Regions from separate parts of the Nocardia sp. CA-107356 genome, predicted to be linked through region 3. Evidence: riboswitches for the same ligand, from Rfam matches in the RefSeq annotation. Region 3 holds a riboswitch; each other region holds the start of a gene.
What was found. Region 3 has a riboswitch for glycine ahead of glyA (serine hydroxymethyltransferase). Riboswitches for the same ligand answer to the same signal wherever they lie in the genome.
Positions count from the first base shown of each region.

Region 1 (10,636 bases), 490 kb from region 3:
ATACACCTGACCGCCGGCCTGGTGCACCAGGTCGCAGACCGTGCGCACGTCGTTCTCGTACACACCGTGAGTGGAGGGGTAGGTGAGCATGATCGCGGCGACCTTGCCCTCGTGGACCGCAATCTTGGCGCGCAGATCGTCGATGTCGATATTGCCGTTGGTCGCGGTGGCCACCACGACCACCTGCATCCCGGCCAGGACCGCCGAGGCGGCGTTGGTTCCGTGTGCGGACTGCGGGATGAGACAGATGTTGCGGCCGCTCTCGCCGCGGGACTCGTGGTATCCGTGGATCGCCAACAGCCCGGCCAGCTCGCCCTGAGATCCGGCGTTGGGCTGCAACGAGACTCGGTCGTATCCGGTGATCTCCCCGAGCCACCGCTCGAGGTCGCCGATCAGCTCCAGGTACCCGCCGGTCTGCTCGGAGGGCGCGTAGGGGTGGATGCCGGCGAATCCGGGCCAGCTGATGGGCTCCATCTCCACCGCGGAGTTCAGCTTCATCGTGCACGACCCCAGCGGGATCATGGTGCGGTCCAGGGCGAGATCCTTGTCCGAGAGCTTCCGAAGGAACCGCAGCATCGCGGTTTCCGAACGGTGCTCGTGGAACACCGGATGCTGCAAGAACTTCGAGGTGCGGTCGAGCTCGGTCGGCAGCCCGGAGACCGCGGTCGGCGTTGCCGTCACCGTCGCGCCGAAGGCGGCCACGACGCGACGCACCACGTCATCGGTGGTGCACTCGTTGCAGGAGATGCCGACGTGGTCGTCGTCCACCAGGCGCAAGTTGATGCCGAGGCGATCGGCGTTGGCGACGAACTCCCTTGCCTGATCCGGCACCCGGACCTGCACGGTGTCGAAGAAGCGGTTGTGCACGATCTGGTGGCCGGCTGCCCGCAGGCTCTCGGCAATCGCCACGGCATGGCGGTGGACGCGGGTTGCGATGGCGCGCAGACCTTCCGGACCGTGGTACGCCGCGTACATGGCGGCCACGTTGGCGAGCAGTGCCTGCGCGGTGCAGATGTTGCTGGTCGCCTTGTCGCGGCGGATGTGCTGTTCGCGGGTCTGCAGCGCGAGCCGGTAGGCGGGCGCTCCCTCGACGTCGACGGAGACCCCGACCAGGCGGCCCGGGAGCATGCGCTCGAGCCCGGTGCGCACGGCCATGTAGCCGGCGTGCGGGCCGCCGAAGAACAGCGGCACGCCGAAGCGCTGCGCGGATCCGACCGCGATGTCGGCGCCCTGTTCTCCGGGCGGCGTCAAGATCGTCAACGCGAGCAGGTCAGCGGCCACCGTGGTCAGCGCGCCGCGCTCGCCCGCGGCCGCGATCAGCGGCGACAGGCCGCGCACGGCGCCGCTCGCGCCCGGCGCCTGGAACACCACACCGAATGCGTCACCGTCGGGCAATTCACTGGAGAGATCCGCGACCAGCACCTCGATGCCGACCGACTTGGCACGCCCCTGGACGACCGCGAGGGTCTGCGGCAGGCAGTCCGCGTCGACGATCACCCGGTTCGTGGCGGACTTGGACTTGTTGGCCCGCCGCATGAGCAGCACGGCCTCCATCACGGCGGTGGCCTCGTCCAGCAGGGAGGCCCCGGCCAGGGGGAGCGCGGTGAGATCCTCGATCAACGTCTGGAAGGTCAGCAACGCTTCGAGCCGACCCTGGGAGATCTCCGGCTGATAGGGCGTGTAGGCGGTGTACCAGGCCGGCGATTCGAGCAGGTTTCGCCGCAAAACCGCAGGTGTGACGGTGTCGTGGTAGCCGAGACCGATCATCTGGACACGCGTCTGATTGCGGTCGGCGAGGGCGCGCAGGTCGGCGAGGACCTGCGGCTCGCTCCGGGCCGCCGGCAGGTCCATGGCTTTCTCGCTGCGGATCTGGTCCGGCACCGCTGCGTCGATCAGCTCATCGAGCGTCTCGTAGCCGAGTGCCTCGAGCATGTGCTGTGCTGCGGACGCGTCGGGACCGATGTGGCGCGAGGGAAAGTCGCTGGTAGAGGGCCCACCAGTGGGGGCAATGCGGGTTTCAACTGGCACGAGGTGACTCCGGTTTCGCTATGTCCGGACCGCACCGGACATCGACTGAGGGACACCTCCCCGCTCTGTCCTGAAACCTGAGAGTTTGGGCATTGCCGCAGCTACGGCGTTGCTCTTCACCTTCGGTAAGTACCGGCCTGCGGCCGTTCCTGTTCTCCAGAGTTGCCTCGGCGCTGCGGTACTGGGGCCTGAGAGATTCCCGGGGAGGAAGTTGCTCCTACGGCGCCTCGGAGTTCAGAAGTCTGAAACTCGGAGGTTCTCCCGCTGCGCGTCATCGGCGTTTTCAGTTGTGATTCGCAGAACAGTACACACTCCCCCGAGGTTTGTCTGCCACCACCTCCTCGGGACCACTCGACCGCGCCACCCTTGCCAAAACGCGTCAGCGTTTGGCATCCTCGGTCTGGAACTCGCTCAGCTGTGACCGCACACACCGAGCATTCGGCGTCCAGATACCAAGTCCCGCAAAGGTATCGAGGGCCTGCCTCCTCTCCCCCGCTGACACCGCTTCCTGCGAGCGCTGCTCGGCCATGACCGTGCGGGTCTGATATCACCGGCGACTTTGCGTCGCCGCACAGCAGCCGGAGCCTGCAAGCGAGAATTCGCCAGCTCCGGCTATCGAAGGAGTTCCCATGAGCGTCTCACCCCACCCCTCCCCCCTCGCCCCGGACGGGCGTCGACTGCTTCGGCTCGAGGTTCGCAACGCCCGGACTCCAGTCGAACGCAAGCCGCCGTGGATGAAGGTGCGGATGCGCACCGGAGCCGAGTACCGAGCGCTCGCCGCCCTCGTCGAACGCGAGAACCTGCATACCGTCTGCCAGGAGGCGGGGTGCCCCAACATCTTCGAGTGCTGGGAGGACCGCGAGGCGACCTTCCTGATCGGCGGGGACCAGTGCACGCGGCGCTGCGACTTCTGCCAGATCGACACGGGCAAACCCGCCGATCTCGACCTCGACGAACCGCGACGGGTCGGCGAGTCGGTGAGCGCGATGGGTCTGCGGTACGCCACGGTGACCGGCGTCGCTCGCGACGATCTACCGGACGGCGGCTCCTGGCTGTATGCCGAAACGGTGCGCCAGATTCGCCAGCAGAGCCCGGGCACCGGCGTAGAACTGTTGATTCCGGACTTCAACGCGGATCCCGGACAACTGCGTGAGGTCTTCGACACCCGTCCAGAAGTGCTGGCGCACAACGTCGAGACCGTTCCACGCGTGTTTCGCCGGATCCGGCCCGCCTTCACCTATGCGCGGTCCCTCGAGGTGATCACCCGGGCCAGGACGGACGGTCTGATCACGAAGTCGAACCTCATCCTCGGACTGGGCGAGACCACCGACGAGGTGATCCAGGCACTGCGGGACCTGCACGACGCGGGCTGCCAGCTGGTCACGATCACCCAGTACCTGCGGCCGTCGTCCCGGCACCATCCCGTCGAGCGGTGGGCCGAGCCCGAGGAGTTCGCGCACCTCGAGCAGGTGGCCCGCGAGATCGGATTCCTCGGCGTCATGTCGGGTCCACTGGTCCGGTCCTCCTACCGCGCAGGCCGCCTGCATGCCGAGGCGACGACCGCCTCCGATTCCCGGTAGATCCACGAAATGCCTTCATCCACACAGCTTTCACATTCCACACAAGGAGTATTCACATGACCTCACGATCCGCAGACGTGGTCGTTCTCGGCGGCGGTTCCGGCGGGTACGCCGCCGCCATCCGCTCGGCCGAACTCGGCCGCTCGGTCATCCTCGTCGAGGAGAACGAGCTCGGTGGCACCTGCCTGCACCGCGGGTGCATTCCCACCAAGGCGCTACTGCATGCCGCCGAGGTGGCCGACAACGCCCGCACGGCTTCGCAATTCGGCGTCGATGCGTCGTTCGGCGGCGTCGACGTCGAGAAGGTGCTCAGCTACAAGGACACCATCGTCACCCGGTTACACAAGGGCCTGCAGGGCCTGATCGATTCGTACGGCATCAAGGTGGTCAACGGCCGCGGCCGGTTCGTCGCACCGAACGGCGTCGAGGTCGACGGCGAGTTGATCACCGGCACCGACGTGATCCTCGCGACCGGGTCGTACCCCAAGCCGCTGCCCGGGATCAGCATCGGCGGCCGGGTGATCACCAGCGACCAGGCCCTGACCCTGTCCGAGGTCCCCGCCAAGGCCGTGATCCTCGGCGGCGGCGTCATCGGCGTCGAGTTCGCCAGTGTCTGGGCGTCCTTCGGCGCCTCGGTGACGATCGTCGAGGCGCTGCCGCGGCTGGTCCCGAACGAGGACGAGGCGCTCTCGAAGTACCTCGAACGGGCCTTCCGGCGGCGCAAGATCACCGCCAAGACGGGCGCCCGGGTGACCGAGGTGGCGCAGGACGACGACGGCGTGCGCGTCACCCTCGCGTCCGGCGACGTCCTCGATGCCGACGTCGTGCTGGTCGCGGTGGGTCGAGGTCCGAACACCGCGGCGACGGGCTACGAGGAGGCGGGCATCGTCCTCGACCGCGGCTTCGTCACCACCGACGAGCGACTGCGCACCGCGCTCCCGAACGTGTACGCGGTCGGCGATATCGTGCCCGGACTCCAGTTGGCCCACCGCGGATTCCAGCAGGGCATCTTCGTCGCCGAGGAGATCGCGGGCCTGAGCCCCGACCCGATCGACGAGACCGGCATCCCCCGCGTGACGTACTCACACCCCGAGGTGGCCTCGGTCGGCCTGACCGAGGCCACGGCACGGGGGGCGTTCGGCGAGGACATCAAAACCATGACCTACGACCTCGCGGGCAACGGCAAGAGCCAGATCCTCGGGACATCGGGAGCAGTCAAACTCGTAGTGGCGCCGGATGATTCGGTGATCGGCGTGCACATGGTCGGCGATCGGGTCGGCGAGCTGATCGGCGAGGCACAGATGCTCTACAACTTGAAGGCGAATGCGGGCGAGGCCGCAAAGTTCGTGCATGCCCATCCCACGCAGGGCGAGGCGCTGGGCGAGGCGTTGCTGGCCGTCTCCGGCAAGCCCCTGCATGTACACGGGTAGCCCCCTACCACCCCAATGAGGGGACCCTTCCGCCGGTCAGACCGACTGCAGGGTCCCCGCACCATGCGTTCAGCGGCCGACCGGGTCGTACAGGCCGAGCCGGACGGCCTTGACCAGCTTTGGATGAGATCGTTGCGGCGCGGCTGAGTGGTGGCCCCGGATCGCGGGTGGATGATCCACACGGGCTACTTTCGATGTCTACTCGGAGCGAATCGAGAGCAGCTCGGCGGCCCGCACGGCCAGCCATAGCTCTGCCAGTGAGTTCGTGTCCGCCACGTCGCGGTCGGTGAGCGCCTCCACCTTCCGGATTCTGTACATCACCGTCTGCCGGTGGATGTGCATGGCCTGCGCAGTCCGCTGCCACGACCGCTGGTTCTGCAAGAATGTGTAGAGGGTTTCGACGAGTTGCGACTGGTGCTTCTCGTCGTAGTCCAGGACCGGCCGCAGGATGCGGTCGACCAGGGTCTGCGCATCGGCCACGTCGGACAGGCCGATCCAGGGTACGGCGCTGCCGTACCGAGACACGACGGTTCCCCGGCGTTCCGCGATCGACAACGCCCAGGAAGCTTCCCGAGCCGCATCCTGAAACCTGCTGAGCGAACTGATTGTCCCGCTTACTCCGATCCGGGCGGTCGGGCCGAGCGCTCGGATCAGCACGGCGTCGGTGTCGGGGCCATCGGGTACCAGAACATGGGCTGTGTCCATGCGGAGCCGGCACAGATAGGGCAGCGAACGCCGCCACAACGAATTGTGCAGGTCCAGCATGCGATTCGTGTCGTCGCTGCGGGCGGCGACGAGCACCGCGGACGCCGGATCCAGGCCGACTTCGGCGAGTTGATCGGCTACGGCGGGAATGTCCGTCCGCCCTTCGAGCATCTGAGTGAGCAATCCCGACTTGTAGCGCCGCTCGTGTTCGAGCATGAGCCGTGTCTGGGAGAGCTCGATCGCTACGACGGTGGCCGCATGCTGGAGTTGGATCGGGTCGACGCCGACCTTCGGATCGCTGAGCGCGACCAATGCGGCCTCCGCGTGCCGAGGGATGTCGGTGAGCATGGCCGCGCGGTCACCGATGGACGGAAGGCCATATGCTCCACCGGCCACGTTCTTCGACGACTCCGACAATGTCGCGATGGCGTCGCTGACCGTCGGATCCAGCGGCGGCGAGTCCGGGAACCACGGCTCGCCGGTTGCGCGTTCGCATACCTGGATCTCACATCCCAGCTCGCGCGCCAGCGCGGACAGTAGGGCTGCTGGGTCGGCGCCGTGCGCGGTGCGGCGGCGGATCAGGTCATACATCCGGACCGTGCGACTCAGCCGCTGCGACTGGTCGAGGAGGGTGGCCTCCGCGACGGCCCGCGAGATGGCGACGAAGGGCAGCGGATACCGGATCCACAACACCGGAAACCCCAGCTCGTCACTGATCGTCGAAATCGCCTTGGTGAGCGGCGGGCAGTACATGTTCTCGCCGATGCCGAGGCCGACCACTCCTTTCGCGGCGAGCTGTCGCACCAGGTCGACCTGTGCTTTCGCTGATTTCGGAAACGACATACCGTTGGTCATCAGCAACTCGCCGCCGGTCACCCAGCGCCAGGGTTCGGGGAGATCGGTGACATGTGTCCACGCGACTTCACGCCCGAGACCTGCCGCTCCCGAGTGCACATCGAGTCGAAGGTGCGGGATCTCCGCGAGCTCGCCGATAGTGATTGCCACAATCGCATCTTAAGCGCTGGCGACCAAGCGGTTTGTGCGATCGAATAGAACAGATCGATCAGTTTTGCGTCTTTGCTACTCGCGCACAGGCATGGGTCCGAGGCAGTCTGATTGGACGTCAGCACTCTGCGCGCCATGTATCAACGCAGCCCAGGAGCCGCAATGGCCAGTACCGGTCGTCTCACCATATTCGTCGCAAGCTTCGTCGACCCAGGGTGATTCCGGCCGCCAGGATCATCTGCGGCGGACGTATCTGGTGTTGACCTTGGTGAGCTTGCGCGCAGGGCGTCCGCCGATGGGTGTCCGCATCGGACCTTCCTCGCACCGAAAACCCCGGGCCGTCATCCCTCTTTGATCCACGACACCGAACACAGGAGACAACCGACATGCCTCAGCCCAAAGACACCCTCGTCGGTGCAGTTCCCGCCACCGAGGTTCCCCGTTTCGCTGGAAAGGGCACCTTCGCCCGCATTGCCGACATCCATGAGGTGCACGACTACGACATCGCCATCCTCGGAGTGCCGTTCGACGGGGGCACCTCGTACCGCCCCGGCGCCCGGTTCGGCCCGCTCGCCGTCCGTCAGGCCGCCCGGGCTTTGCGCCCCGGCTACCACGTCGAACTCGGTCTCGCGCCGCTCGAAGAGGTCCAGGTCGTCGACGCCGGCGACATCACGGTCACCCCGTACGACATCGCCGAGGCCTGCAAGCAGATCGAGGACCATGCCAGCGAGATCCTCCGCGGCGGGGACCGCAGGATCGTCTCGATCGGTGGTGACCACACCATCGCCCTGCCGAATCTTCGTGCGCTGCATGCAAAGCACGGCCCGGTCGCCCTGCTGCACTTCGACGCCCACCTCGACACGTGGGACACCTACTTCAATGCTCCGGTAACCCACGGGACGATCTTCCGCCGCGCCTTCGAAGAGGGGCTGTTGATCGAGGACCACTCGATTCATGTGGGCATCCGCGGGCCGATCTACGACCAGGCGGACCTCAACGACGACGCGCGCATGGGATTCCGGATCATCCGCGCCGGCGACCTCGACGTCATGGGCATCGAGGCGGCCGTCGACGTCGTGCGCCGGCGCATCGGTGACGTACCGGTGTACGTCTCCATCGACATCGACGTGCTCGACCCGGCGTTCGCACCGGGCACCGGCACGCCCGAGGCCGGCGGGCTCACCTCGCGGGAGTTGCTGCGGATGCTCCGCCAGCTGACGGGTCTGAACATTATCGGCGCCGATGTCGTCGAGGTCGCCCCCGCCTACGACCACGCCGAGATCACCTGCGTTGCGGCCGCCACGCTGGTGTTCGACCTGGTCTCGCTGATGGTGTCCGGTTCGGCCGCGAAGGCCGTCGCCGCCGCCGAGTCACTCGAGGAGACCACGCTCTCGAGATAACCGAAGTCCACCCGGGGCCGTCGTGATCCGTCCCTGGCCCAGGGACTCTCGTGGCGCGCGGTCGGAATGATCCGAGCGGTCGCCCCTGCGGCGGGTCACCCGGCATCGTCTTCGCCGTCTCGGGATACCTGGTCGAGCACGGCTGCGACATCATCGACAACAACTGTTCGACGATCGGGCGGCCGGCCACTTCTTGATGCTGGTCCACGTGACGTGCGGAAGCCAGCGCCCACTACGTGACCGCGGACCTGGACGAGGGACAGATCATCGCGCAGAAGGTGGTCGATGCGAAGGCCGGGTCACCGCGCAGGTACGCCGCACCGTCGTCCTGCGCTGATCGGGGCGGGCGGAACCTCAGTCCCGCTCCCCGAGAGCAACGGAAATGCTCTCCCGTAGGGACGTCCGACCGCCCCTACGCAACAGCCGATCGGACGACGACTCCCCCAGTTCGGCGCGGATACGAGCGCTGGTCTCGTCGTGCCCTTCGCGCATACCGCCGTAGCCGAGCATCGACGTCTCCCCCGACGCCCAACTGGCGGCCGCGGCCCCCTGCATCCGCGCGGCCAGTTCGGCGTCGCCGCGCTGGACCGCAATCCAGGACGTCACCTCGAACACCCAGGCGCACAGGATCCGATCGCCGAATCCCCTTGCGAGCCGCAGACACTCGCGTTGACAGTCGAGGGCACCCGAGAGGTCCCCCGCCAGGAAGGCATCGTATCCACGCGTGAAGGTGAGGTACGCGAGGGTCCACTTGTCGCCGGCCGCCGTGCACAACGCCTCCGCCTCATGCCAGAGCTGGGCATCGGGGGTGTCGCCGCCCTGCGGCAGACTGGTGAGCAGCCCGGTAATGGCGACCGCGAGCCCCTCGGCGTCGCCGGAGTCGCGTTGGCACTGCACTGCCTCCTGGTAGTGCACCCGGGCGAGCTCGAGTTCGCCACCACAGATCGCGGCGAATCCCAGCGCGGCTGCGGCGTACCCCTGGTCGCCGTGATCGCCGCGTACGATCGCGAGTTCGCGCGCCCGAGTGGCCCAATCGAGCGCCATCGTCCGGTCACCCTGCAGCATCATCACGACCGACGAACTCCACTGTGCCCGTGATCGATTCGCTTCGTCCATCGAGGTGGACTCGAGCGCTGCCGACAACCAGCGCCGCGCCTCCGACAGGCTGCAGCTGGCCAGCCAATAGAAGTGCAGCGACGTCACGATCTCGATACCGGCCAGGGACAGTTGCCCGTCGCTGCGGCTGTACGAAAGGGCCGCGCGGAAGTTCTCCCGCTCGTCGTGGACCGCGTCGTACAGCGCCTGCTGACCGGGGCCGAACCACCCCCGCCGGAACTCCGCGGCCAGGCGCCGGTACCGGGCGACGAATCGTTGCAGGCACGCCTGCCGCAGGTCGGTCTCGGCCAGGCGCTCGCGCCCGAAGTCGCGCAGCGTCACCAGCAGCCGGTAGCGACGGACACCACTGACGGTGCCGGACAACAACATCGACTTGTCCACCAGCGACGCCAGAATCAACCGGACATCCCGTTCCTGGTATCCGGGACCCGCGCAGACCTCCGCCGCAGCCGCAGCGGTGAAACGTCCCGTGAACACCGATACCATGGCCCACACGTCGCGTTCCTGGGCGGTGAGCAGGTCGTAGCTCCATTCCACCAGCGCCTGTAGCGAGCCGTGCCGCGGATCCGCCGGCCGGCCGGCGGTGGCCAACATCCGGAACCGGTCGGCGAACATCGCCAGCATCTCGTCCAGCCCGTACGCACGCAGCCGGGCGGCCGCCAACTCGATGGCCAGCGGCATTCCGTCGAGCTGCTCGCACAACCCGGCCACCGCGACCCGGTTGTCGTCGGTCAGCGCGAAATCCGGTTCGGCCGCCCGCGCACGCTCGGCGAACAGGGCGATCGCCTCGGATTCGTCCCCCTGCTCTTCGTCGGCGGCCGGATCGGGCAGCGAGAGCGGCATGACCGGATAGACATGTTCACCATTGACGCCCAGAACCCGTTGACTGGTCACCAGCACGCGCAATCCGCCGATCGACCGCAGCAACTCCTCTACCAGCGGGCCGCACGACTCGACCAGGTGCTCGCAGCTGTCCAGCACGATCAGGGCGTCGCGATCGCCCCACACGTCCGAGAGTCGGTCGACCAGGGCCCGGATCGGGTTGCGCGCGCCGATCGGTTCGTCGCCGAGTCGCAGGTCGTCGACGATCTTGTCGATGAGCAGTTCCGGTTCGAGCACAGTTCCCAACTCGACGAGCCAGGTGTTCGCGCGCAGCGGTGACGCCGCCGCCGCCTCCACCGCGAGCCGAGTCTTCCCGACCCCGCCCGGGCCGGTGAGCGTGACCAGACGCGCCGTCGTCAACAGCGCGCCGACATCGGCAAGCGCGGCCCGCCGTCCGACAAAGCTGGTCAACTGCAGCGGCAAGCGCGGAGGTCGCGCGGTCCAGCCGGACGGGGAGCGCTCCCGCGCCGGTCTCGGCGCGGACGTGTCC
Region 1 covers NZ_CP191992.1:8,183,714-8,194,349, forward strand. The annotation lists gene gcvP (aminomethyl-transferring glycine dehydrogenase) at 1-2,028, opposite strand, end outside; glycine riboswitch at 2,195-2,302, opposite strand; gene lipA (lipoyl synthase) at 2,658-3,608, shown strand; gene lpdA (dihydrolipoyl dehydrogenase) at 3,665-5,038, shown strand; gene ACQP1G_RS36940 (PucR family transcriptional regulator) at 5,237-6,748, opposite strand; gene speB (agmatinase) at 7,135-8,148, shown strand; gene ACQP1G_RS36950 (protein kinase domain-containing protein) at 8,503-10,636, opposite strand, start outside.
Region 1: another riboswitch for glycine. It lies ahead of gcvP (aminomethyl-transferring glycine dehydrogenase); the one in region 3 lies ahead of glyA (serine hydroxymethyltransferase).

Region 2 (10,636 bases), 4.5 Mb from region 3:
TGATCCGCCCGAGGCGGTTGGCCGCCCATTCGGTAAACCACAGGGCGCCATCGGGTCCGGTGATGATGGCGTGTGGTCGGGCCGTACGGTCGGGTAGGGGGTACTCGTCGATCTTGCCGTCGGGCGTGATCCGGCCGATTTGACCCGCGGCGATCTCCACGAACCAGAGGGCGCCGTCGGGACCGGCTGTAATACCAACGGGCATAGCGCCTTCGGTGGGCAGCGGGTGGACGGTGCGGGTGCCCGCGATGGTGATCCGACCGATCGCATTGCCCTGGTTCAAGGTGAACCACAGGGCTGCGTCCGGGCCGGAGGTGATCATGGAGGGCATGCCTTCGACCGGGTAGGTCCTCACCTCGCCGTTCATGGCGCGGCGGCCGATCCGGTTCGCCTGCAATTCCGTGTACCACATCGCGCCATCCGGGCCGGTGGTGATGCCGTACGGCGAATCCGCTTCGAATGCGCTGGTTTCGCCGGTCGGCGTGATCCGTCCGATCCGATTGCCACGAAACTCCGTGAGCCACAGGGCATCATCCGGTCCCGCAACGATCACGGTCGGCTGTCCGTCGGCCGGGTCGAGCTGGATGGTCTCGACTTCGCCCGCGGCACAACGCCCGATCGCACCCTTCGATACCAACGTGAACCAAACTGCACCATCCGGGCCGGTCGTCAGCCCGTAGGGCGCGCCGGAAAGCTCAATCAATCTCGTCCACTCCGATCTGCATTCCCTTGAACCGGGCCCGCAGCGCCCGATCGTGCGTCACGATGACCAGCGCTCCGGCGTAATCGCGCAGCGCGGCTTCCAGTTCCTCGACCAACGTCAGCGACAGGTGGTTGGTCGGCTCGTCGAGCAGCAGCAGGTCGTACTCCCCCGCCAACAGTTCGGCCAGCGCCAGCCTGCGCCGCTGCCCCTCCGATAGTGCACCCACCGCGACATCGAGCACGTCCCGATGGAACAACCCGGTCGACATCAGCGCCTCCCGCCCGTGCCCATAGGTCTCGGCCACCGTCGACTCCGGGTCGAAAACCACGTCCTGGCGCAGATATCCGACACGTCCACGTGCACTGTCGTAGATCTTGTCCAACAGCGTCGATTTGCCAGCACCGTTCGGCCCGTGGATCAGCACCCGATCCCGCGGACCGAGCGTCAGGGCACCGAGCTCGAACGATGCTGCCCGTCCCGGCCCGAACCTTCCGCGAAACCGCAACGGCTCCGGCGGCCGCCGCACCGGATCCGCCCGGAGCCTGCGCAGCCGTTCCGCTGTCTGCCGAACCCGCGAAGCGACCGAATTTTGCACCCGACCGGCATTGCGGTCGTAGGCCATCTTGTTGTTGTCCTTCATCGCCCGCCCCGCCGCGACCCGATGCGCCGTCGTGCTCGCGAACTCCTCGAGTCGCGCGATCTCGTCCTGAAATTCGGCGTACGCCTGCTCCCAGCGTGCCCGCGCTGCGGCCTTCTCAGCGAGGAAACCGCTGTAGCCGCCACCGAATCGGGTGATTCCGCCGTCCTCGACCTCCACGATCGCGGTCGCCACCCGATCCAGGAACGTCCGGTCATGGGAAACCACAACCACCGTCCCCGAATGTGTCCGCAACCGCTCCTCCAGCCAGATCATGGCCGCCGCATCCAGGTGATTGGTCGGCTCGTCCAGCAGCAACACCTCGGGCGAGGCAGCTAGCAGACAGGCCAGCCCGAGCCGGGCCTGCTCACCACCCGACAAACTCGGCAACGGACGCTCGCGCTCGATGTGCGCCAGTCCGAGACCGTGCATCGACTTGTCGACTCGGGTGTCGGCGTCGTACCCGCCGCGCGCCTCGAACGCCGTGAGCAACTCGCCGTATGCGGCCATATCCTCGGCCTCCGCTGCCCGTTGCAGCCGCCGCTCCAGCTCACGCAACTCGGCCAACGCGAGATCGATGGCCTCGCCAACAGTGCGGCCGGGCACCGTTTGCGCCAAATGTCCGATGCCGCCGGCCGCACGCACCGTGCGCTCACCGTCATCGAAGCTCTCGATACCTGCCAGGATCCGCAGCAAAGTCGACTTGCCGCAGCCGTTTTCGCCGACTATGCCTGCCCGCTCACCGGGCCGGATGGACAACGTGACGCATTCGAGCACGACTCGGTGTCGGTAGGACTTCGACATGTCCCGCAGGGTCAGTTGGGTGGTCAGATGGCTCTCCAATCGCTACTTGTGTAGCTTTAAGCTAACAAGCCGACCTAACTAATGCAACAGGAGTTGTCTTTGGAGACGCAGAAACGCCCCGGCGGACGCAGCGCCCGCGTCCGTGACGCAGTGCGCCAGGCCACCCTGGCCGAGCTGACCTTGCGCGGCTATCAGGGCCTGACCGTCGATAACGTCGCGCAACGCTCCGGTGTGCACAAGACCACCGTGTACCGCCGCTGGGGCAGCCCCGAGGGACTCATCGCCGACGCCCTCGAACTCGCGGAGAGCGAACCGTGGCCGATTCCCGATACCGGCTCACTCGACGACGACCTGCGCGGCATAACCGATCTGGTGCGCACCGGGTTCGCCGACCCCGACGCGGGACCCGTCGCGAGTGCGTTTATCGCTGCGGCAGTACAGAATTCCGCCGCGGCCGAAGCCCTCCGGCGCTTCTACGCAGCCCGGCACGCGCAGTCCGCCGAGGTCGTTCGCCGCGCGGTCGCCCGCGGCGACCTCCCCGACACCGTCGATATCGAGGAGGTTATTCGCTTCGCCGTGGCGCCGATCTACTACCGCCTGTTCATCACGCACGAACCGGTGACCACGCAAGACACCCTCCGCGCGGCCGATGCCGCACTGGCCGCTGCGCGTGCGGGCGCGATCTGACGGCCGATCGGGGCACAGCGGAGCACCCCGCAATGCAATGATGACCCGGTGACTTCCTGGCTTCCGCTTCTCAGCTCGCTCATCGTCGCGGCCGCGGCGCTCATCGGCGTCCTGATCAACAACCGGACGAACCGCAACGCGATCACCGCGGCCGACGAGCGCAACCGGACCACACTCGATGCCGCACAGCGCAATATCGAGACGACCAATGCCGCCGCGCAACGTAATATCGACAACGCCAACGCCGCCGCGGAGCGCCGCGAACAGGACAAGTGGCGACGCGAATCGGTTCTGACCGCAATCTCCTCGGTACTGCTCTCCGCCGCAGACGTCCGCCAAACCCTGTGGGACACCCTCGATTGGAAGGCTGAATCCGTCGAGGAGGTGGACAGTTTCGGCAAGGAATTACATCAGAGCATCTCCGCATGCAACGGCTACATCACCCGACTCCGCGTCCTGTCGAACCCCAAGATCCCGCACCGCTGCGAAGATCTCCTCCGCACCCTCACCGCAGCCGAGAGCATCACCGTGCAACGCCTCAAGGTCGAACTCGACCACGAAGCAACCATGGACGACGTCAACGCGATCCGCGCACTGTGGCACAAGGCAATTGCCAACACTGTCCAAGATGAGCGCGCCGTCATCGACGCAACGCGCTCGGAACTGGGAATCGAAGCCCTCAGCGAGATCCCGGAACTCGAACCCGAGGCCGCGCCGGACCCGGCGTAATCCCTTGTGGGGCGGCTCAGATTCCGGCTGGAACGATGGAACGGCCGCGCAGACCAGCCGAACCTGCTGCCCCACAGCAACATCACGCGCCCGACCACTCGCCGCAACCATCGGCATCCCCGGATGCAGGTCGGGCACGACCATGCCCTCGACATGGATGACCTGCACCGTCCTACAGACGACGATCCCGCGATCCCGCGCTGACATCCCGGCCTCGCAATCGCACGCCGCAGAATCATCGAGCCATGCCGGTACAGTGTCGAGATCCAGCCCGACGTCGTATTCGCGCGCAGTCTGCATGCGCGAATCTCCACCCCAAGCTGCGGTCCGGATGCGCTGCCCAGCGGACCACGTCGGCTGGCCGGCAGCAGCCCGGGTCAGGACTTGAATCGTCACAACTCCGCCGATGAATCCGTGACGGACCTGCTTCGACAAGCCGAACGGATGCGCTGTTGCCCATTCGCCCGGCAGCCTCCCACCGAGCTGATAACCCCAATCGATCAGCCCCTTCAAACCGGCAGAAGCCATCATTTCCTCCGGTGCACCGAGACGTGCGGAACCGACCAACCCATGGACAACGACTACCCGTAAGTCTAAACTTACGGTTCGTGAAGGCTTACCGAAATGCCGCGTTGGACGCGCTGGGGGATCCCACGCGGCGGGCGATCTTCGAGCGGCTCGGGAAGGGGCCGTGTGCGGTTGGCGAGTTGGCCGATGAGCTGCCGGTCAGTCGGCCTGCGGTTTCTCAGCATCTGAAGGTGCTGAAGGAGGCGGGGCTGGTGGTCGACCAGGCGGTGGGGACCAGGCGGGTGTATCGGCTGAATCCGCAGGGGATCGACGGGCTTCGGGTGTACTTCACGCAGTTCTGGTCGACGGCGATGTCGGCCTTTCAGGACGAGGTGAACAGGCAGGCAGCTGACGCCTCGAGAGAGGAGAAGCCATGACACAGCAGTTGAGCGATAAGGAAGTTCGGGTCGAACTCGTCGTCGATGCGCCGATCGATCGGGCCTACGACGTGTTCACCACTGGAATCGATAGTTGGTGGCCGCGCGCGCATCACATCGGCAAGGGCGAGCTCGCGCAAGAGGTCATCGAACCGCGTGCGGGTGGACGGTGCTTCGGCAGGGAAGCCGATGGCACCGAATGCCCTTGGGGCACAGTGCTCGTCTGGGATCGACCGCGCCATTTCGCGTTCTCCTGGGAGATCGGCCTGGACTGGCAGCACGACACGAATCCGGATCGCGCCAGCCGCGTCGATGTCACGTTCGAGGCAGTGACGCCCGAGCGTACCGCGGTGACGCTGGTGCACTCCGGCTTCGAAAACCATGGCACGGGTTGGGAATCCATGCGGGACAGCGTCCAAAGCGAGGGCGGCTGGCCCGATCTGGTCAACAGCTACGGCAAAGTGGTTGCCGCGCAATAAGAGCGGTTATCGAGCCGCACCTACAACGGGGTCGAGGTGCGGCTCGGTAGCCGTCAGTACGCGTCGAGCGGCGGGCAGGAGCAGACCAGATTGCGGTCACCGTAGGCGCCGTCGATGCGCCGCACGGCGGGCCATACCTTGGCCCGGTCGGCAGCCAATCCCTGCGGGTACACCGCGATCTCGCGGCTGTACGGATGGTCCCACTCCCCGACCAGACAGGCCGCAGTATGCGGCGCGCCACGCAGCGGGTTGTCCTCCACCGGCCATACGCCCGCGGCGACCTGGTCGATCTCGGCCCGGATCGCGATCATCGCGAGGATGAATTCGTCGAGCTCCGCGAGGTTTTCGCTCTCGGTGGGCTCCACCATCAGCGTGCCAGCGACCGGGAAGCTCATGGTCGGTGCGTGGAATCCATAGTCCGCCAGGCGCTTTGCCACATCATCGACGGTGACACCGGTCTGCTTGGTGATATCGCGCAGGTCGAGGATGCACTCGTGTGCGACCATCGAATTCTCGCCGGTGTAGAGCACCGGGAAGTGCTCGTTCACCCGTCGGGCGATGTAGTTCGCCGACGCGATGGCGGTCAGGGTTGCCTTGCGCAGACCATCCGCACCCATCATCCGGATGTAGGCCCAGGTGATCGGCAGAATCGAGGCCGAACCGTAGCGGGCCGCCGACACCGCGTGCGAATCCGACTCCAGTGGATCCCCCGGCAGGTACTCGGCCAGATGCGAACGAACCGCGACCGGCCCGACACCGGGACCGCCGCCGCCGTGCGGAATACAGAAGGTCTTGTGCAGATTCAGATGGCTGACGTCACCACCGAAGCGACCGGGACGGGCGAGGCCGACGAGCGCGTTCAGGTTCGCACCGTCGACGTACACCTGGCCACCGGCGTCGTGCACCAGCGCGCACAGTTCGGCGACCTCGTGCTCGTATACGCCGTGCGTCGACGGGTAGGTGATCATGATGCAGGCCAGCCGCTCCGCGTGATCGGCGATCTTGGCGCGCAGATCGTCCAGATCCACGTCACCGTTCGCGCGGCACTTCACGACCTCCACCCGCATACCGGCCATGGTCGCCGAGGCGGCGTTGGTGCCGTGCGCGCTGGAGGGAATGAGGCAGGTATCGCGGTGCGCGTCACCACGATCGAGGTGGTAGCGGCGGATCGCCACCAACCCGGCGTATTCGCCCTGGCTGCCCGCATTCGGCTGCAGGCTCACCGAGTCGTAGCCGGTGATCGCCGACAGCCAGTTCTCCAGATCGGTGATCACCTTCAGCAAGCCTGGCGCATCCTCGACCGGCGCGTACGGATGTACGCGGGCGAAGCCGGGCCAGGTGATGGCCTCCATCTCCGCGGTCGCGTTGAGCTTCATGGTGCAGGAGCCCAGCGGAATCATGCTGCGGTCGAGGGCGATGTCCTTATCGGACAACCGCCGCAGGTAGCGCAGCATCGCGGTTTCGGTGTGGTAGCTGGTGAATGCCGGATGGGTCAGGAATTCCGACGTGCGGGTCTCGATGGAGAACGCCGTCGCAGGCGCGCTCAGCTCAGAAGACAGTGCGGTGCCGAAGGATTCGAGCACGGCGGCGACATGCGTCTCGGTCGTCGCCTCGTCACAGGCGACACCGACGTGATCCGCGTCGACTAACCGCAGATTGATACCGCTCGACTTCGCCTTCGCCACAACGGCTTCCGCACCGCCGGGCACCCGCACCAGCAGCGTATCGAAGTAATTGTCGTGCACGACCGCACCATCGAGTCCGGCCGCGATGGCCGCCGTCCGCCGGTGCACGCGCCGGGCGATCTCACGCAGCCCGTCGGGTCCGTGGTAGCTCGCGTACATCGCGGCCACAATCGCCAAGAGCACCTGTGCCGTACAGATATTGGAGGTCGCCTTTTCGCGGCGAATATGTTGCTCGCGGGTCTGCAATGCGAGTCGGTACGCCTTGGTGCCATCGGCGTCCACGGAGACGCCGACGAGTCGCCCGGGCAACTGACGCGCATGCCCGGCATGCACCGACAGATATCCGGCGTGCGGACCACCGAAGCCCATCGGCACACCGAAACGCTGTGTGGTGCCGAAGCATACGTCCGCACCCTGCTCACCCGGCGGCGTGATCAGCGTCAGCGCAAGCAGATCCGCGCCGACCGCGACCAACGCGCCCCGCTCGTGCGCCGCCTCGATCATCGGCCGCCAGTCGACGATCCGGCCCGACGCACCCGGAACCTGGACCAGCACACCGAAGTACTCACCATCGGGCAGTTCGCCGCTGGACAGGTCCGCCTCGACGATCTCGATTCCCAGCGGCTCGGCCCGAGTGTGGAGCACGGTCTTGGTCTGTGGGAACAGATCGTCGGAGATCAGCAGCCGCGCGGACTTGGACTTGCCCGCCCGACGCAGCAGCGTCATCGCCTCGGCAGCGGCGGTGGCCTCGTCCAGCATGGATGCGTTGGCCACCTCCATCCCCGTCAGATCCGACACCATCGTCTGGAAGTTGAGCAGTGCCTCGAGTCGCCCCTGGCTGATCTCGGGCTGGTAGGGCGTATAGGCGGTGTACCAGGCCGGATTCTCCAGCAGGCTGCGCACCAGCACCGGCGGGGTCAACGTGTCGTAGTAACCGAGCCCGATCATCGAGGTGGCGACGGTATTCGAATGGGCGAGCGCGGCCAGTTCGTCGAGCACCTCGTGCTCGGTCGCGGCGGGCGGCAGCACCTCGAGTCCGGAGCCGTCCAAAATACTCGCGGGCAGTGCCGCGGTGGCGAGCTCGTCCAGCGAGCCGACGCCGACGACGTCCAGAATCCGGGCGAGTTCGTCCCGGTCGGGTCCGATGTGGCGGTCGGCGAATGATCGAGTCACGACAGGCTCCCAAGGTCGGGCGGGGTCGACCAACGACGGTCGACGGATACCGGCCCTCCCCCTCTGTCGTGGAGCCTGAGAGATTCGGATGTCACGACGCAGTTGCCGGGACCCCTTTCCCCATGGGCGGGCAATCTCCGCGTTGTGCGGAATCACCACTTTCCAGAGACGTCGAAGCCCGTACGGTCCCTTTTGCCTGAGAGATTGACGGGGAGGTGCTGCTCCTTCGGCGCCCGAACTCTTGTGAAGCTCGGAACTCTCCCGCACGGCGGCGACGCACCGCTAGTTTATGCCGCGCGCGCAACGAATGACGCCACCGGACCCCGGATGGGTGTGTAGCCCTCATCACTCCGGCACAGATGACGAGTGCCCGCCGCCACAGCGACGGGCACTCGTCGAGTCGATCCCTAGCCGGTCTTCCGATTCATCCGGGCCTTACGACGGAAGGACAGTTCGTCCTCCGGCCGCTCGCTGGCGCTGCCGCTCACGGCACGCTCGGCCGGGAAGTTGGCGATGGCTCCGGTCAGTTCCCGCATGGCGCCGCTGACCGCGATTCCGAAGACGCCCTGCCCACCCTGCAGTAAATCGACTACCTCCTCGGGCGAGGTGCACTCGTACACCGAGGTGCCGTCGGAGAACAGCGTGATGCCCGCTAGATCCTGAACGCCGCGGCTGCGCAGATGGTCGACGGCGATGCGGATGTTCTGCAGCGAGATGCCCGCGTCCAATAGTCGCTTCACGATCTTCAGGACCAGAATGTCCTTGAACGAATACAGCCGCTGACTGCCCGAGCCCGCTGCCCCACGGATGGACGGAACGACTAGTCCAGTGCGCGCCCAGTAGTCGAGCTGCCGGTAGGTGATCCCGGCCACCTGGCATGCGCTGGGGACGCGGTAGCCCACCAAGTCATCGGGCACCGAATCATCCGGGAACAGGCCTGGCTGTACCACATCCTGCGATTGCTCTGCCACTGACCACTCCCTTGCTTCGCCGACGCTAGCCTCATCAATGACCCGGCTCCGTCACGACCAACGACCGGCCATAACGGACGTGGTCCAACTATCGAGATTACTCCCCTTGATTCTCTCGGGAGCGCCATCATCCGACCAAACGCGACGCGCGGTAGAACTCTCGACCTCTACTTCACCCCTAGAAAAAAGTCCGCCACCGCACCCAGTTCCACAGCGACACACGCGGATTGACCACTACCGCGGGCGATCACACGGGCCAAGGGACGAACAGCCGTGTGCCGTGACAGATTCCTGAGGTGCGACGGCGACATGTCGCGAACCCGCCCTGCCCAACCCCGATGGAGACCTGGTTCGACCCATGGCGATCTGCCGCACAGTCGATATGGCGCACCCGCCGATCTGCCCTCCCGGCCGACCCGGAAGGTGCACCGACCAACGGCAGCGGGCTCAGCTGTCGGTGGCCTTGAAGTCATCCGGGGAGACCGACTCGAGGAACTCCTTGAACTTCTCCACTTCGTCCTCGCGCTCGTCCGGCATGACCAGCCCGGCCTCCTCGAGCACCGGTTCCTCGGCATAGATCGGGCAACCCACGCGCAAGGCGATCGCTACCGAATCCGATGGCCGGGCCGAGATCCGCAGGTCGTTCTCGAAGACCAGATCCGCGTAGAAGGTGCCCTCCTGCAGATCGACGATCCGCACTTCCTTGAGGGTGTGCCCGAGGTCGGCGATCAGGATCTTGATCAGATCGTGGGTCAGCGGACGGATCGGGGTCACCCCCTCTTGTTCCAGCACAATCGCGGTCGCCTCGGCCTGCCCGATCCAGATCGGCAAGTACCTGTCCCCCGACGCCTCGCGGAGCAACAGCACGGGCTGGTTCTGTGGCTGCTCGACACGAATGCCGATTACGCGCATCTCACTCATCGCACTGCCTCCCAATGACTCGCCGGCCGCCCGGCATGACCGCTGCAGAGCTCGCCGTACCACGAGTCTAAGCGAACCTCGACGCGCACAGCATTCCGTGTGCACAGCCGAAATCGGCGTGTTGTCCGTCTGGAACGCAAAGCGGAACCCGCTGGAAATCTCAGCCGCCGAGCGACGACCGAACCGACGCCTTCACCAGACAGGTGTGCAGCGTCAGCGACAGTGCCGCGAGTTCGCGCACCGTCTCCTCCGCGCGGGCGCGCGCGCCGGCGTCGCGGCTCTTGGCGATCGGGGCCGCGATCTGCGCCACCAGCGCCGCCTCACGGTCCGCGGCCAGCTTGAAGGCGCGCAAATGCCGTGCCTCCAGGCCGAATTCGGCCATCGCCTTGGCGGTCTTGGCCAGAGTCACCGCGTCCGCATCGAAGAAACCCGCGGCGCCCGGCGTGATCAGATTGGCCCGGATCAGATCGGCGAGGAACTTCTCGTCGATCTCGGCCTGGGCGAGCAGATCCGCGCGGGTGAGCCGGATTTCGTGATCGAATCGCAGCTCGTCGGGCGAGATCTCACCGGGTACGACACCCAGTTTGCGCGGCGCCGCGGTGCGGGCCGCGCTGTGCGCCGCAGGTGTTGCGGTGGGCACGGAGTCCGGCGAGGTATGCCCGGACTCCGGCGCACCGTTGCGGCCGGAGTGCGCCCGGGCGCGGGCTTCCCGCACACCGAGCGTCGCCGCACCGCTGTCGATCGCTTCGAGCTGTTCCTTGATCACCTTCAAGGGCAGGTACTGATCGCGCTGTGCGGTCAGGACGAACCTGAGCCGTTCACAGTCCGCGATCGAGAACCTGCGATAACCCGACGGTGTGCGCTCGGGTCTGATCAGCCCCTCGGCCTCGAGGAAGCGGATCT
Region 2 covers NZ_CP191992.1:4,130,670-4,141,305, reverse strand. The annotation lists gene ACQP1G_RS18515 (Vgb family protein) at 1-703, opposite strand, end outside; gene ACQP1G_RS18510 (ABC-F family ATP-binding cassette domain-containing protein) at 696-2,183, opposite strand; gene ACQP1G_RS18505 (TetR/AcrR family transcriptional regulator) at 2,244-2,831, shown strand; gene ACQP1G_RS18500 (hypothetical protein) at 2,880-3,560, shown strand; gene ACQP1G_RS18495 (ArsR/SmtB family transcription factor) at 4,169-4,504, shown strand; gene ACQP1G_RS18490 (SRPBCC family protein) at 4,501-4,983, shown strand; gene gcvP (aminomethyl-transferring glycine dehydrogenase) at 5,037-7,841, opposite strand; glycine riboswitch at 8,015-8,115, opposite strand; gene ACQP1G_RS18480 (MerR family transcriptional regulator) at 8,249-8,812, opposite strand; gene ACQP1G_RS18475 (bifunctional nuclease family protein) at 9,260-9,733, opposite strand; gene ftsR (transcriptional regulator FtsR) at 9,894-10,636, opposite strand, start outside.
Region 2: another riboswitch for glycine. It lies ahead of gcvP (aminomethyl-transferring glycine dehydrogenase); the one in region 3 lies ahead of glyA (serine hydroxymethyltransferase).

Region 3 (10,636 bases):
ACCTCCCGTCGGTGGCTACCCCGGCGCTGATCCCGACCCTCGGTGGCAAGTGGTATGTCGAGGAGGGCATCTTCGCCGCCGAACAGGAACGCATCTTCGAGCAGATGTGGTTCTGCGCACTACGCTCCGCCGACCTGGCCGATCCGGGGCAGTTCCGGAAGGTGCAGGTGGGTCGCGAGAGCGTGCTGGTCGTGCGCGGCCGGGACGGACAACTGCGCGCCTTCCTGAATATCTGCCGCCATCGAGGCGCGATGCTGTGCACCGAGGACGAGGGCCAGGTGCGGCGCAACCTGCGCTGCCCGTATCACGCGTGGACCTATGGCCTGGACGGCAAGCTCGTCGCCGCGCCCAATATGGCCGCCCTCAAGGATGAGACCGGCGCGGATATCGACCGGGTCGCCTACGGCCTGGTCCCGGTGGCACTGCGGGAATGGCTCGGCTACGCCTGGGTCTGCCTCGCCGACGAGCCGCCGTCGTTCGAGGACGATGTCATGGGTGCGGTCACCGAACGGCTCGGCAGCCCGACCGCGATCGACTCCTACGGCATCGAAGAGCTGCGGGTCGGCCGCCGCGTGGTCTACGACGTCGCCGCGAACTGGAAGCTCATCGTGGAGAACTTCATGGAGTGCTACCACTGTGCCACCATCCACCCCGAGCTCACCGAGGTACTGCCGGAGTTCGCCGACGGCCTGGCCGCCCAGGTGTTCGTCGGGCACGGCGCCGAATTCGGCCCGGAAGTCGCCGGGTTCACCGTCGACGGTTCGGCGGGATTCGAGCGGCTGCCCGGCGTGCGCGCCGAACAGGATCGCCGCTATTACGCGATCACGATCAAACCGACGGTCTTCGTGAATTTGGTCCCGGACCACATCATTTTCCACCGGATGTATCCGATGTCGGCGGATCGCACCATTGTCGAATGCGACTGGCTCTACACCGCCGACGTGGTCGCGGAAGGCCGCGATGTATCGCGTTCGGTCGAATTGTTCCACCGGGTGAACGAACAAGATTTCGCGGCATGTGAGCGAACCCAACCCACAATGTCCTCGCGTGCTTACCGTAACGGCGGAGTACTTGTCCCCGCCGAGCACCACATTTCCGAATTCCACACCTGGGTGCACGGCTGTATCGGCGACGTGAGGTGACCTGAGATGAACGGCAACCCGGACCTGCTCATCGGCGGCGCATGGGCGCACGCCGCGGACGGCGGCCTGCGCGAGATCGTCAACCCGGCCGACGGCACGGTGGTGGCCACCGTGGACGAGGCCACACCGGACGACGCGCGCAGCGCGGTGGCCGCCGCCCGCGCGGCCTTCGACGACGGGGCCTGGGTTGCCACGCCGGTCGCCGAACGCGCCGCACTCCTGGTGCGGATCGCGGACCTGCTCGAGCGGGACAAGGAGGAGTTGGCGCACCTCGAAACGGTCGATACCGGCAAAACGCTGGTGGAGAGCCGCATCGATATCGACGATGTGATCTCGGTGTTCCGCTACTACGCGAGCCTGGTCGTCGGGCAGGCCGATCGACTGATCGACGTGGGTGATCCGGCGGTGCTCAGCCGGGTGGTCCGGGAACCGATCGGCGTCTGCGTGCTGATCGCGCCGTGGAACTATCCGCTGCTGCAGATGTCGTGGAAGGTCGCGCCCGCGCTCGCCGCGGGCTGCACGATGGTCGTCAAGCCCAGCGAGGTGACTCCGCTCAGCACCATCGCCTTCGCGCGCTCGGCACAGGAGGCCGGTGTGCCCGCCGGGGTGCTGAACCTGGTGCAGGGCAGTGGTGCGGTGCTCGGCGCGGCACTGACCGATACGCCGGATGTCGACTTCATCTCCTTCACCGGCGGCCTCGCCACCGGTAAGACGATCGCCCGGGTTGCCGCCGAGCATGTCACCAAGGTCGCGGTGGAGCTCGGTGGCAAGAACCCGCATATCGTCTTCGCCGACGCCGACTGGGCGAGTTCGGTCGACCAGGTGCTGACCGGTGTATTCCTGCATTCGGGTCAAGTCTGTTCGGCGGGAACACGACTCATCGTCGAGGAGTCCATCGCCGATGACTTCGTCGCCGAATTGGCGCGCCGCGCCGAGCTGATCCGTGTCGGGCCCGGCCTCGACCCGGCCAGCGAGACCGGGCCGCTGGTCTCCGAGGCGCATCGCGCGAAGGTGGAAGCCTATGTGGAGCTGGGCATTTCGGAGGGTGCGAAGCTGGTGACCGGCGGTGTCCGGCCGAGTGATCCGGCGCTGGCCGCTGGCAGCTTCTTCCTACCGACGATCTTCGACAACTGCGATCGGTCCATGCGGATCGTGCGGGAGGAAACCTTCGGCCCCATCCTCACGGTGGAGCGATTCAGCACCGAGGCCGAGGCGATCCGGCTCGGCAATGACACCGAATACGGTCTCGCCGCTGGTGTGCGCACCGCCGATCCGGCGCGCGGCGAGCGCATGGTGCGCGCATTGCGCCACGGCACGGTGTGGCTCAACGACTTCGGCTATTACACCGCAGCCGCGGAATGGGGCGGGTTCAAGAAGTCCGGCAACGGACGCGAACTCGGCCCGACCGGACTGGCCGAATATCAAGAAATCAAACACATTTGGCACAACACGGCACCGAAGCCCGCGGAGTGGTTCAAGAGCGTCTGATCGAAATTTCACAATCTCGGCCGGACAGCCCGGACGGCCGCACCGCGAAAGGCACGGTAGCAATGGTGGTCAAGGAACACAATGTGTCCGATGACAACGGTATGGAGGATTTCGGCTATAAGGAATCCCTGGACCGAAGTATCGGCAAGTTCGCCAGCTTCGCGGCCGGTGTCAGCTATATCTCGATTCTCACCGGTACGTTCCAACTCTTCTATTTCGGCTTCGGGACCGCGGGTCCGGCCTATCTCTGGTCGTGGCCTTTGGTTTTCGTCGGTCAGCTGGCGGTCGCCCTGTGTTTCATGGAGCTAGCCGCGAAGTATCCGGTCGCCGGGTCGGTGTACAACTGGTCCAAGGCGCTCGGCAGCCGGATCGTCGGCTGGTCCTCGGGGTGGCTGATGTTGACCGCCTCGATCGTGACGCTGTCGGCGGTAGTGCTCGCGCTACAACTGAATCTGCCGCGGCTGTGGAGCGGATTCCAGTTCATCGGTGACGGGACAGGTCAATACGACTACGCGACCAATGCGGTCGTGCTCGGCACCGTGATGATCGTATTCACCACGGTCGTCAACGCTTTCGGTGTGCGTCTGATGGCGATGATCAACAGCGCCGGCGTGTTCATCGAACTGATCGCCGCGGTACTGATCGCGATCATCCTGGCGGCCAACTGGACTCGCGGTCCGCAGGTGTTCTTCTCGACCCACGGCTATGGTGCGGCCGAGTCCGGTGGTTACCTCAGCGCGTTCCTGGTGGCCACCCTCGCCTCCGGCTATGTGATGTACGGCTTCGATACGGCGAGCTCACTGGGTGAGGAAACGGTGGAGCCGCGGCGCACCGCGCCCAAGGCGATCCTGCGTGCCGTACTCGCGTCGTTCGTCATCGGCGGGGCCATCCTGGTTTTCGCGGTAATGGCGGCGCCCGATCTCGACGATCCGCAGATCGGCAGCTCCAGCGGTGGTCTGCAATACATTGTCGAACAGGTGATGTGGGGTCCGCTCGGCACGATCTTCCTGTGTTGCATCGTGATCGCGGTGACGGTCTGTTCGCTGGCGGTGCACACCGCCGCCATCCGGCTGGCCTTCGCCATGGCCCGCGATAACGCGCTGCCGTTCGGCGACAAGCTCGCCCGGGTGCATCCGAAGACCCAGACCCCGGTGATTCCGGCGGTGCTGATCGGTGTGCTCTCGGCGCTCATCCTGGTGATCAATGTCGGTCAGCCGAAGATCTTCACCGTGCTGACCTCGATCGCGATCATCATGATCTACCTGGCCTACCTCATGGTGACCGGTCCGATGCTGAAGAAGCGGTTCCAGGGGCAGTGGCCGCCGAAGGATCTGCAGGCCGGTGGCTACTTCTCGATGGGTCGGTGGGGGATCGTCGTGAATATCGTTGCCGTGGTGTGGGGTATCGCGATGGCATTGAACCTGGCCTGGCCGCGCGAGGCCGTCTACGGCGACCCTTGGTACAACACCTGGGGCGCATTCGTCTACATCGGCGCGATCCTCGGGGCCGGGCTGCTGTGGTACCTGGTCAGGGGCCGCAACAGAATCGGGACATTGGCCTCGCATGCGGCAGAGGTACCTTCCGATGTCTGACACGGTCTTCGACTACGTGATCGCGGGCGGCGGGACGGCCGGATGCGTACTCGCCGCGCGGCTCAGCGAAAACCCGAATGTGACAGTATGTTTGGTGGAGGCGGGGCCCTCCGACGTCGGCGATCGCAATATCCTCGAACTAGCGCAGTGGATGCACCTGCTCGACTCCGGCTACGACTGGGACTATCCGGTCGAGCCGCAGGAACGCGGCAACAGCTATCTGCGCCATGCCAGGGCGAAGGTGCTCGGTGGGTGTTCCTCGCACAATTCGTGTATCGCGTTCTGGCCGCCCGCCGAGGGGCTGGACGAGTGGGCGGCGATGGGCGCCAAGGGCTGGGGTGCGGCGGAGGTGCTGCCCTATGTGGCGCGGTTGGAGAACAATCACGCGCCAGGGGAGCAGCACGGTCGCAGCGGACCGGTGCGGCTGCGGGATATCCCGCCGAACGATCCGTGCGGTGTCGCGGTGCTCGAGGCCGCGGCACTGGCCGGACTGCCGACCGTCGAATTCAACCGTGGCACAACGGTGCGCAACGGGGCCGGATGGTTCCAGATCAATGCGAGCGAGGACGGGACGCGGATGTCGTCGTCGCACGCCTATCTGCATCCGATCCTCGGTTCGCGTCCCAATCTTGTGGTGCACACGGGATGTTGGGTCAGTGAGATCCTGTTCGACGAGGCGCGCAACGCAACGGGTGTGCGCTATCAGCGGCCCGATCTCACCGGCTACGACACCGTCTCCGCACGGCGCGAGGTCATCGTGACCGCCGGAGCGATCGATACGCCGAAGCTATTGCTGCTGTCCGGAATCGGGCCCGCCGACCACCTGCGGGAAATCGGGGTGCCGGTGCGGGTCGACGCGCCGGGTGTCGGCTCGAATCTGGACGACCACGTCGAAGGTCTGGTGTTCTGGGAAGCCGCGCAACCTATGATCGGCACGTCCACCCAGTGGTGGGAGATCGGGGTATTCGCCACCTCCGACGAATCGCTTCGCGTGCCCGACATCATGATGCATTACGGCAGCGTGCCGTTCGATATGAACACGCTGCGGCGCGGCTACCCGACCACCGATAACGGCTTCTGTCTGACACCCAATGTCACCCAGGGGCGTTCGCGCGGCACGGTCCGATTGCGCACCCGCGACTTCCGCGACCGGCCGAAGGTCGACCCGCGGTACTTCACCGATCCGGACGGCCACGACGAACGCACCATGCTCGCCGGCGTCCGGTTGGCACGCGAGATCGCCGCGCAGCCACCGTTGCGGGAGTGGATCGCGAGGGAACTCGCGCCGGGTCCGGAGGCGGTCACCGACGATGAGCTGCTGGACTACATTCGCGCCACCCACAACACCGTCTACCACCCGGCGGCAACCGCGCGGATGGGTGCGTCCGACGATCCGATGGCGGTGCTCGATCCGGAGCTCCGGGTCAAGGGCGTCTCCCGATTGCGGGTAGTCGACGCTTCGGCGATGCCGAAATTGCCCGCCGTGAATCCCAACATTACTGTCATGGCCATGGCAGAGAAGTGCGCGGACCTGATCAGGGAAACCTGAGTCAGGGGTGCCGGAAGGCGAGCTAGCGGCGTTTCTGGGTGACCACGCGCCGTTCCAATCGATGACGCCGCCCGAGCTGGACAAGCTCGCGGCGGCTTCGTCGTTGCACGAGTTCGCCGTCGGCGAGGTGATCGCCGACTACTCGACGCAGGTGCCCGATGACATCTGGATGCTGTGGACGGGTGCCGTCACGCTACAGGGCACCGGAGCCGACCCCACGAGTCAGCGGCGCTCGGGCTCGATCGTCGCGGCGGCGGACGCTGGCGGGGGCGACGACGGTGGCGCGACCATCGATACCGTCGAGCCCGGCGGCATCTTCGGTTATGTGCCGCTGCTGACCGGAGGCAGTGCCGAATTCGTCGCGCGGGCAACCGAACCCAGTGTGCTGATCCGACTGCCCGGTGTGCTGGTCCGGGAGCGGTTCGCCCAACCGGATGGACTTGCCTTCCTGGCCTCGTCGGCGTGGAAAACGGTATCGGGCAATCGGACCCCGGTGGCATCCGTGCTGGGTAACCGCCCGGTCGGTGAACTCATGTCCGGCACAGCGGTTTTCGTGACACCGGACACCGGAGTGCGGGAAGCCGTCGTCCGGATGACCCAGGCGCGCGTCTCCGCCGTGCTGATCCGGTTGCCGGACGGCGAACTCGGCATCTTCACCGATCGCGATCTGCGCACGAGGGTAGTGGCCGCCGGACTTCCGGTCGACGTGCCGATCTCCCGGGTGATGAGCGCACCGGCCCGCCGGGTCACCGCGGATCTGACCGCCGAGACCGTGCTCATGGAGATGCTCGAATGCGGGCTGCGGCATATGCCGGTGCTCTCGCGACGGGGCGAGGTGCTCGGCGTGCTCGAGGACGCGGACCTGCTCGCGGCATCGGCGCGCCAGAGTTTCGTGTTGCGTCGCTCGATCGGGGCCGCCACGGATGCGGTCCAGTTGCAGCGGGCCGCGCGCGAGATCACAGCGACGGTCGTCGACCTGTTCCGCAATGGCACCAAGGCGTCGGCGACCAGCGGGATCCTCTCGGTCGTCATCGACTCGGTGGTCCGCAAGGCGCTCGAGCTGGCATCGGCCGAGTTCGCGGACGCACCCGGTGACGGATTCGCCTGGCTGATCCTCGGCAGCGTCGCGCGCCGGGAGGCCATGCCGTCATCGGATGTCGACAGTGCGCTCTCGTGGTCCGACGAATTGACTTCGGCGAGTGGGCAATTGCGTGCAGTCGCGGCACGCGTGCACGCGATTCTCGATGCCTGCGGGCTGCCCGCGGACAGCAATGGGGCGATCGCCGCGAAACCGAAGTTCGCCCGGTCGCGCACCGAATGGGCGCGGGCGGCCGAAGGCTGGCTCGACGATCCGCTGCAGGATCGGGGGCTGATCCTGTCGTCGCTGCTCATCGACGGGCGGGTGGTGTGGGGCGATGCCGCGCTGCATACCGTGCCAGCGGCGTTCGGGCGGATGCGGGCCGAACACCCGAATGCGCTGCGGCTGCAACTGCTGGACGCGCTATCGGGCCGGGTGCGGACTCGGTCGCTGCGCGATGTGCTGTCCCGGCGCGGCGGCACCTTCGACCTGAAGAACCATGCGCTGGCGCCGATCGTCAACCTGGCGCGCTGGGGTGGGCTGGCGGCGGGCGTGACCTCGGCGTCCACCCCGGTGCGATTGGCGGCGGCGGCGAGTGCGGGTGCGCTCACCGATCGGGATGTCACCATGCTGACCGAGGTCTTCGTCATGTTGCAGCGCCTGCGGATGGTGCATCAGGTCGAGCAGCTGTCGGCGGGGCACAGTCCCGGCGATATTGTCATGATGTCGGAACTCTCGCCGTTGAATCGGAGCCTGCTCAACGACGCCCTGCGCGAAATCGCGGCGGTGCAGCGACGGGTCGGCAGCATGGGAGCCACAACCACCTAGAATGGCGATTGTCATGGCGAAACAAGGTGTCGAGGACAACGGGCGGACGGCTGCGGTGCAGTCCGTCGACCGAGCGCTGCTGGTCATGGAGATCATCGCCAAGCTCGGGCAGGCGGGCGTCACGGAGATCGCCGCCGAACTCGGTGTCCACAAATCTACCGTTTCACGGTTGATCGCCGTGCTGGAATCGCGGGGATACGTCGAGCAACTGTCCGAGCGCGGCAAGTACCGGCTCGGCTTCTCGATCGTTCGGCTCGCCGGATCCACCAGTGCCCAGGTCGATCTCGTCGGGCAGAGTCAGAGCGCCTGCAATGCGCTGGCGATCGAGGCGGGTGAGACGACCAATCTCGCTGTGCTGGACGGTAATCGGATCATCAATATCGCCGAGGCGCACGGGCCGGGTTCGATCGCGTTGCGGTCCTGGGTCGGTCAGAGTTGTCCGGCGCACGCCACCTCCAGCGGCAAGGTACTGCTCGCGGATCTGGAGCCGGGGGAGATGCGCAAGCGCGTCGGCGCCAAACTCGAGGCATTCACCGGCAATACGCTGACCAAGGTCGCCGACCTCGCCGTGCAACTCGTCGCCGTGCGTGAGAACGGTTGGGCCGATGTACGCGAGGAACTGGAGATCGGCCTGAACGCCGTCGCCGCGCCGGTCTACGACAGCACCGGTGCCGTGGTAGCTGCACTGAGCGTTTCGGGCCCCGCCTACCGCCTGAGTCCGGACCGCTTCGCCGACGTCGCCCAACTGACCATCACCAGCGCCGCCGATATCAGCCGCCGCCTCGGTTACCTGGGCTGACCGCCCCACGCCGGGTGGGATCGAAAGCTATCCGATCTCGGTTGCCCTCCTCGTGTTGACACCGGGTGGGGATGGCCCAATACTGAGTTGCGTATAGAGCTTCGTGTTGCGGTTTACGCAACTTGTTGCTTCTCGCGAAACTGAATATCCGCCGTTCGACGTGCAGCGGGAGATCTCCACGCAGTGTGTGGAAGCCGAAGGAGCAACACCTCCCGGGAATCTCTCAGGCCCAGTACCGCTGCGCTCAGGCAACTCTGGAAAGCAGTGCACGCGCACTCGCCGACGGGGCAAACGCACCGACCGGGTGCGTGAATCTCTCAGGCCATTGGACAGAGCGGGAGGAGCCACCTACGCGCATGCGTCGACGAAAGGCTCCTCATGGCCGACTCCGCTGTCCGAATCGAACTCGATGCCGCACTGCGCGAATTCGATCCGCTCGTAGCCGAATTGGTGGACCGGGAGGTCGACCGTCAGCAGCGCGGACTGGAGATGATCGCGTCGGAGAACTACGCGCCGCTGGCGGTGATGCAGGCACAGGGCTCGGTGCTGACCAATAAGTACGCCGAAGGGTATCCGGGGCGTCGCTACTACGGCGGGTGCGAGCATATCGACCAGATCGAGTCGCTGGCGATCGAGCGACTGCGCGGGCTCTTCGGCGCCGAATACGTGAATGTGCAACCGCATTCGGGGGCGCAGGCGAATGCGGCGGCGATGCACGCGGTGCTGCGGCCCGGTGACGGCATCCTCGGGCTGGCGCTGGATCACGGCGGTCATCTCACACACGGGATGAAGATCAACTTCTCCGGGCGGCTCTATGACGTCGCGGCCTATCATGTTCGGGCCGAGGACCATCTCATCGATATGGACGAGGTACGCAGGCTCGCCCACGAGCACCGGCCGAAGCTGATCGTGGCGGGGTGGTCCGCCTACCCGCGCCACCTCGATTTCGCCGAATTCCGCCGCATCGCAGACGAAGTCGGCGCGTATCTGATGGTGGATATGGCGCACTTCGCCGGTCTGGTCGCGGCCGGACTGCATCCCTCGCCGGTGCCGCACGCGCATATCGTCACCTCGACCACCCACAAGACGCTCGGCGGACCGCGTGGTGGATTCATTCTCGCGGTCGAGGAATTGGCCAAGAAGCTGGGTTCGGCGGTCTTCCCCGGACAGCAGGGCGGACCGCTCGAGCATGTGATCGCGGCCAAGGCCGTCGCGTTCAAAATGGCGAGCGAACCGGCGTTTCGGGAACGTCAACAGCGCACCCTCGCCGGTGCGCGCCTGCTCGCCGAACGGTTGCTCGCCGCGGACTGCCAGGCGGCAGGCATCAATGTCGTCAGCGGCGGTACCGATGTGCACCTGGCGCTCGTCGATCTGCGCGATTCCGAACTCGACGGGCAGCAGGGCGAGGATCTGCTGCACGACATCGGAATCACCGTGAACCGCAATGCCGTTCCCTTCGATCCGCGCCCGCCGATGGTCAGCTCGGGACTACGGATCGGCACACCAGCGCTGGCCACCCGCGGGTTCGATATCGAAGCGTTCACCGAGGTCGCCGATATCATCGCGGTCGCGCTGCTGCGGGGGCAGTCCGTCGCCGAGTCGACCGAGCGCGTCGATGCGCTGGTGCGTCGGTTCCCGCTGTACCCGGGTCTGCGCGGTACAGCATGACGGTCAGCATCTTCGAACTGTTCCGGGTCGGCATCGGGCCGTCGAGTTCGCATACAGTGGGGCCGATGCGGGCGGCGGCCCGGTTCGTCGACCGGCTGAAATCCGATGGGGTGCTGCACAATACCGCTGCCGTGGGAGTGCAGCTGTATGGATCGCTCGGCGCGACCGGGCGCGGGCACGGCAGTATCGAGGCGGTCGTCGCCGGATTGTCGGGGGAACGACCCGAGGAGGTCGAGCCGAAGGTGGTGGCGCGCACCGCATCCGAGGTGCGCACCACCGGAATGCTGCACCTGGGCGGCGTGCACCCGATCGGCTTCGTCGTCGAGGAGGACATCGAACTCCTCGGGCGCACCAAACTCGCCTTCCATAGCAATGGCATGCTGTTTCGAGCTCTCGACGATGTCGGATGTGTGCTCGGTGAACGCCAGTTCTATTCCGTCGGAGGCGGTTTCGTACTCGATGAGGACGAAATTGCTAGATCGGCCGAGGTCG
Region 3 covers NZ_CP191992.1:8,676,345-8,686,980, reverse strand. The annotation lists gene ACQP1G_RS39190 (aromatic ring-hydroxylating oxygenase subunit alpha) at 1-1,142, shown strand, start outside; gene ACQP1G_RS39185 (aldehyde dehydrogenase family protein) at 1,149-2,630, shown strand; gene ACQP1G_RS39180 (APC family permease) at 2,693-4,222, shown strand; gene ACQP1G_RS39175 (GMC family oxidoreductase) at 4,215-5,771, shown strand; gene ACQP1G_RS39170 (putative nucleotidyltransferase substrate binding domain-containing protein) at 5,833-7,677, shown strand; gene ACQP1G_RS39165 (IclR family transcriptional regulator) at 7,691-8,476, shown strand; glycine riboswitch at 8,633-8,724, shown strand; glycine riboswitch at 8,725-8,819, shown strand; gene glyA (serine hydroxymethyltransferase) at 8,855-10,144, shown strand; gene ACQP1G_RS39155 (L-serine ammonia-lyase) at 10,141-10,636, shown strand, end outside.